DNA from 3 places in the Enterobacter cloacae subsp. cloacae ATCC 13047 genome. Region 1 is predicted to be linked to each of the others. Evidence: predicted binding sites of a transcription regulator. Region 1 holds the regulator's gene; each other region holds the start of a gene.
What was found. The regulator LexA, encoded in region 1, represses DNA repair genes until DNA is damaged. The targets are predictions, from matches to a motif close to TNCTGTATGTACATACAGNA.

Region 1 (2,271 bases):
TTACCCGTCATACTTCAGGCTACAGCGCAACACGTTGCGCCTCCTGTTATTGACGCTATTTCAAATAAAAGGTTCTTTTAATGGCCAATAATACCACTGGGTTAACCCGTATCATTAAAGCTGCTGGCTATTCCTGGAAAGGTTTTCGCGCCGCTTGGGTCAACGAAGCCGCGTTTCGCCAGGAGGGTGTCGCCGCGATTGTCGCGGTGATTATCGCCTGTTTCCTTGATGTTGATGCCATTACCCGCGTGCTTCTGATCGGCTCCGTGCTGTTGGTGATGATAGTGGAAATTCTTAATAGCGCTATTGAGGCCGTTGTGGACCGTATTGGCTCTGATTTCCACGAACTTTCTGGCCGGGCAAAAGACATGGGCTCTGCTGCCGTGTTGCTGGCGATTATCACTGCGGTCATCACCTGGGTCACGCTGCTTTGGTCACATTTCCGATGAGCCTCGAGGAATAATTAAGTCCCTGGTTTTTTGTGCAGTTTTTGGTTCCAAAATCGCCTTTGACTGTATATACTCACAGCATAACTGTATATACACCCAGGGGGCGGAATGAAAGCGTTAACGACCAGGCAGCAAGAGGTGTTTGATCTCATTCGGGATCATATCGGCCAGACGGGTATGCCACCCACGCGTGCGGAAATCGCGCAGCGTCTGGGCTTCCGTTCTCCGAACGCTGCCGAGGAACACCTGAAAGCGCTGGCGCGTAAAGGCGTAATTGAGATTGTATCGGGTGCTTCACGCGGTATCCGCCTGCTGGTGGAAGAAGAGACGGGCATTCCGCTGGTGGGGCGCGTCGCGGCAGGTGAACCTCTGCTGGCGCAACAGCATATTGAAGGCCACTACCAGGTTGATCCCGGCATGTTCAAGCCGAGCGCGGATTTCCTGCTGCGTGTAAGCGGTATGTCCATGAAAGACATCGGTATTCTTGACGGCGATCTGCTTGCGGTGCATAAAACGCAAGACGTGCGTAACGGCCAGGTTGTGGTGGCACGCATCGATGATGAAGTCACCGTTAAACGCCTGAAAAAGCAAGGTAATACGGTTCAGCTGCTGCCGGAAAACAACGAGTTTTCCCCGATTGTGGTAGACCTCCGCGAACAAAACTTCTCTATCGAGGGGCTGGCGGTAGGGGTCATTCGCAACGGAGAATGGCTGTAATCTCATCCTGACAGGCTACGGATCTGCCGTGGCCTGATTCTTTATCCACTCCCGGTATTTTTTCATGTCACTGCTTACGGCATCCGATAAGGCATTGTGGCGTCTTGCACTGCCGATGATTTTTTCCAATATCACCGTTCCTCTGCTGGGGCTGGTGGATACGGCAGTTATTGGTCACCTTGATTCACCCATCTATCTGGGCGGTGTGGCGATTGGCGCGACGGCGACCAGCTTCCTTTTTATGCTCCTGCTCTTTTTGCGCATGAGTACCACCGGGCTTACGGCGCAGGCGTACGGTGCTAAAGATCCTTTGCGTCTGGCGCGCGCGCTGGTTCAGCCGTTAATTCTGGCGCTTGGGGCAGGCGCGTTAATCGCTATATTACGTACCCCACTGATTGATCTGGCGCTGCATGTCGTTGGCGGCAGCGAGGCGGTACTGGAGCAGGCACGACGCTTCCTTGAAATTCGCTGGCTCAGCGCGCCCGCGTCGCTGGCCAATCTGGTTCTGCTGGGGTGGTTACTCGGCGTGCAGTATGCCCGCGCGCCCGTAATCCTGTTGGTGGTAGGCAACCTCCTCAACATCGTGCTCGATCTCTGGCTGGTGATGGGCCTGCACATGAACGTACAGGGTGCGGCACTGGCGACGGCGATTGCCGAATACGGGACGTTTATCCTTGGTCTGTGGATGGTCTGGCGGGTGCTTGTCATGCGGGGGATTTCCCTTGCTCTGCTCAAGAGTGCATGGCGAGGCAATATCCGCACCCTGCTGGCGCTTAATCGCGACATTATGCTGCGCTCATTGCTGCTGCAGCTCTGTTTCGGCGCACTGACGGTCTTTGGCGCCCGGCTTGGGCCAGATATCGTCGCGGTGAATGCCGTTCTGATGACGCTGCTGACCTTTACCGCCTATGCACTGGATGGCTTTGCCTATGCTGTGGAAGCGCATTCCGGCCAGGCATACGGCGCACGTGAAAGTGGTCAGCTGCGGGATGTCTGGCGGGCGGCCTGTCGGCAGTCGGGGCTGGTGGCGCTGACGTTCGCGCTGATTTACGCCTGTTTTGGCGAACAGATTATTGCGTTACTCACCTCCCTTCCTGCACTGCGC
Region 2 (2,271 bases), on a different replicon from region 1:
TTCTCTCCAAAGCTGCGGCTGCAGACGATCTGCTGTTTCGTCGGTGGTGCTTCCTCAAGCGACATGCAGCTTTCCCCGTTCAGTTCGCGTACTGTTCGCTCGAGAACGACGGAGAAATTTTTGCGTATAAAGGCCGGGTTCGTCAGGGCCAGATCGAGCGCGGTCCTGATACCCAGTACATTAAGTTTGCGTGCAATACGGTTTCCCACGCCCCAGATCTCTTCGACCGGCTGCAGTGAAAGCAGTTTCCGCGTTCGCTGAGGATTCCCCCTGGTCAGGGCGAGCACACCACGAAACTGTTTCCACTCCTTTGAGGCCCACTGGGCTGATTTTGCCAGGGTTTTCGTCGGCCCGGCACCCACGCCGATGGTCAGACGGGTACAGTCATACACGTGCTGGCGCAGCTGCCGGCCGAAGTCCTCCAGGTCCATGCAGTGCTCAACGCCGGTCAGGTCGAGGAACATCTCGTCAATCGAATACTGTTCCACCCTTGGGGCCAGCTCCTCCAGGCAGCTCATCACGCGCGCTGACATCGAGGCATAAAGTTCATAGTTGCTTGAGAACGCGTATATTTTTTCCGGATACGTTTCGTTTTTCATCTGAAACCACGGCATGCCCATTTTGATCCAGGGCTTTGCCTCGGCACTTCTTGCGATAACGCAGCCATCGTTATTACTGAGCACCACAACCGGCTTTCCTTTCAAATCCGGGCGGAAAACACGTTCGCAGCTGGCATAAAAGCTGTTCACATCGGCCAGGGCAAACATCAGTACATCTCCCTCGGGCGGTGGATGATGTGCGTGACGACGCCAAAGATATCCAGATCGTCCGGGTCGGGATAAATCGGCGGCCAGGCGGCGTTCATTGGCTGCAGCGTCAGTCGTGGCGTCAGCAGAAGCCGTTTAACCGTAAACTCCCCCTGCACACTGGCCACAACAATATCGCCGTGCCGGGGCTTCTCTGCACTGTCCACAACCAGCAGATCGCCATTGTAAAGGCTGCCGTCGGACATGCTGTCACCGCTGGCACGGAGATAGTAAGTCGCGCTTGGGTGCCGTATGCAGTAATCATGGAGATCCAGGTCGGACTCGACATAGTCAGCGGCAGGGCTCGGAAAACCGCAGCTGGCCAGGTCTGCAAACAACGGATGGGCCTGTGGCGGGAGTGCTTTCCCGGTGCTGAAAAGCTGCAGTTTCATCTTTCCTCCTGACGTCTAAATATACTGGATATGCATACAGTATATTTAACAGCGTGAGGATAATCCAGATCACCTGCTTCATGAACAGGGTGAGTAACCTAAGTTACTCAAAATGCTATTTAATATCATTATGGAACATTTAAATTACTCATAATGAGAAGTATGGCTTTTATTTTGCCATTTTGCTCTTATAATATGTATCAAATTGAGTTTAATTGACGGAGCATAATGATGAATATTTACTGCGATGATGGTTCAACTAATGTTAAGCTGGCATGGTTTGAAGGAAACGAGCTGCAGACCCGGGTTTCTGCTAACTCCTTCCGGCATGGCTGGAAAGTGGCGGAATTCAGTGCCGCAACGTTCAACTATCAGGTGGGCACGCTGAAATACACCTGGGACAGCGTCAGCCGGGATGCCATCCCGACAACAAACGTGGAATACCAGTACGGTGATCTCAACCTGCTGGCCGTGCATCATGCCCTGCTGAACAGCGGACTTGAGCCGCAGCCGGTGAGCCTGGCCGTGACGCTGCCCCTGAGCGAGTATTATGACGGGGACTGCCAGCGGAACGAGGAGAACATCCGACGCAAACGAGAAAACCTGATGCGTGAGCTGGTTCTGAATAAGGGCAGGGCATTTACCGTAACGGACGTGAAGGTGATGCCTGAATCACTGCCGGCGGCGTTCTCCCGTCTCGCGGAGCTGAAGCCCGGACCCGCTGAGACCACCCTGATTATCGATCTCGGCGGAACCACGCTCGATGCCGGCGTGATTGTCGGACAGTTTGATGATATCAGTGCGGTACACGGCAATCCGTCTGTCGGCGTGTCACAGGTCACCCGCGCAGCTGCAGGCGCGCTGCGGGCTGCAGACAGCGAAACCAGCGCGCTTATTGCTGACACGGTCATCCGCAACCGCAATGATCGTCAGTATCTGCAGCGAGTGATCAACGATGCCGGAAAAATTGACGATGTTCTGAACAAAATTACAGAGGCAATCACTTCCCTGGGCGCGCGTGTCACCAGTGAGCTGACGGTCTTCAGGAGCGTTAACCGGGTATTCCTGGTCGG
Region 3 (2,271 bases), 2.2 Mb from region 1:
TTCTGAATATGGGTCTCTTTACTGGCAGGGGTAATCAGACCGCGCATTTTGACCACGTCATTAAGGATCTGCTGAAGATGCTTCTCCAGCCGGGGACGTTCGACAAGATTAGGTGAAAAACCGGCCTGGTAGACACGGTTAAAAGCGGTGACATAATTTGCCATCTGAATGCGCCAGTGCAGGAAAGCGCGCTGCGGCCAGATACCGGTGAAAAGCATCGCCAGCAGTGAACCAAGGATAACATCCCCGCTTCGCCACAGTGCCGTGGTCATATCACCCGCTGGCGCGCCGACCACCACCGCGAGGGTGATACCAATCAGCAGTGCCTGATAGGGCTTTTTACCCAGCGCCAGCCAGCCGCAGAGGAACATGGCGACACCGCACCAGGCCAACATCACCGGGAATGAAATAAGCTCCAGCTTAAGGGCAATCAACCCAAGGGCTGAGCCAAAAACCGTACCGCCAATGCGCTCGAAAGCACGCGGGACAACGTTCCCCCAGAACGAGATAGGCCCCATGACGACCACCAGCGTGATCAGCGGCCACGTTCCTTCAGGAACATCCAGTAAACGGACCAGCACAAACGTCAGAACGAATGCCAGCGCGATACGGCACCCATGAACCACGCGGTAGTGTTTATACAACCGAATTTCGAAAGACGTTAATGATTTGTCGGGACGCACACCCGCTCTCCAGCTACACGGCAAATCACAATTGTACTGTGTTTTCAGCCGGGCGGATCACACCCGGCTGAAAAACCCTGTATTTAACAGGACTACCCCGCTTTATGCTCTACGGCGATAAACATTTCGATGTCCCAGTACCCGTCGGCGTTGCCATCATTGAGATAGCGCTCGAAGCACGGTTTCAGAGCCATCTGGAATTTGTTGTCCTGCAAAAGGGAGTTAAAGAACTGGTACCACGGCGTGGCGAAGTCGTAGTTTTCAACACGTGCTTTCGCGACGGCGTAATCTCCGGCCGCAATTTCCGTCATCATCACCCCTTCGCTGTTTTCCGGGATAACGAAATCATCCGGTACCGTAACGGCCGTATCGCAGCGCAATTTTTCTGCCGGGACTTCGTCCGGGTTATCGTAATAAACCGCAACCCACTCCAGCGGCTGAATGTGTCGGCCATCGACCCACATGACCAGCTGTTCAAAGCCCTGTTTTACCGTGTGTTCCCATGGCCCGACCAGGTGAAAACCGGCAATCTTACGTTTCTTTTCCTGCCTGATGCTGTAGTCCATACTGCCTCCGTTTATCACTGTATATTTATACACTATAAAGCAGAATTTCTATAATCGGCAATCAAGGAGTGTTTATTATGTGAGCAGACTCGCAACCCTGCCAGTCTGCCCAGAAAGGTTAGATTTTGTGGTGCAGATAATCACTCAGACGGGAGAAAAGGCCACCTTTATCAACACGCTCCAGCGTCACCAGCGGCCAGTGAGCGACCACTTTATCGCGGTCGTATAACTGGATCTCGCCTACCCGCTGATGGGCGGCTATCGGCGCTTCCAGCTCTTTTGTATCCAGCACGTATTTTGCCTTGATGTTCGGTACTTCTGCTTTCGGTAATGCCAGCCAGAAATCCTGGTCGGTGCCCAGGTTCACCTGTTCTTTATCGCCGTACCAGATCCGCTCAGTGCCCACTTTTTTACCGTTGTGCAGGATCTGCACGGTATCAAAATTCTGTTGTCCCCAGTGCAGCAGTTTACGGGCCTGATCCTCACGCCCTTTCGGACTGTCTGCCCCCATCACTACGGCGATCAAGCGACGCTGACCGTCCACGGTGGAAGCAATCAGGTTAAATCCGGCCCCTGACGTGTGCCCCGTTTTCAGTCCATCTACATTCATGGTCTTATCCCAGAGCAGACCGTTACGGTTTTGCTGCGTGATCCCATTCCAGGTCAGGCTCTTTTCGCTGTACATGTGGTAAAACTCAGGCTCGCCGTGGATGATGGCTCTGGACAGCACGGCCAGGTCATACGCGGAGCTGTGCTGGCCTGGGGCATCCAGACCATGAACGGTTTCGAAGTGCGTATCGCGCAGATTCAGCTTTTGCACATAGTCGTTCATCATCTTCACGAACTGCGGCTGGCCACCGGCCACGTGATCCGCCAGCGCCACACAGGCGTCGTTACCAGAATCAACAATCAGACCGCGGCTGAGGTCGCGCACAGAAACGCGGTCACCCTCTTTCAGGAACATCAGTGACGAACCGTCAAATACCGGGTTACCTTTTGCCCACGCGTCGCGCCCGACGGTG

Region 2: the regulator LexA is predicted to act here: its motif matches at 1,221-1,240, upstream of umuD (translesion error-prone DNA polymerase V autoproteolytic subunit).
Region 3: the regulator LexA is predicted to act here: its motif matches at 1,265-1,284, upstream of sbmC (DNA gyrase inhibitor SbmC).

The regions. Positions count from the first base shown of each region.
Region 1 covers NC_014121.1:310,614-312,884, forward strand. The annotation lists gene ECL_RS01460 (diacylglycerol kinase) at 81-449, shown strand; gene lexA (transcriptional repressor LexA) at 558-1,166, shown strand; gene dinF (MATE family efflux transporter DinF) at 1,231-2,271, shown strand, end outside.
Region 2 covers NC_014107.1:48,863-51,133, forward strand. The annotation lists gene ECL_RS26060 (Y-family DNA polymerase) at 1-767, opposite strand, end outside; gene umuD (translesion error-prone DNA polymerase V autoproteolytic subunit) at 767-1,198, opposite strand; gene parM (plasmid segregation protein ParM domain-containing protein) at 1,430-2,271, shown strand, end outside.
Region 3 covers NC_014121.1:3,388,337-3,390,607, forward strand. The annotation lists gene ECL_RS16470 (FUSC family protein) at 1-683, opposite strand, end outside; gene sbmC (DNA gyrase inhibitor SbmC) at 776-1,249, opposite strand; gene dacD (serine-type D-Ala-D-Ala carboxypeptidase DacD) at 1,368-2,271, opposite strand, start outside.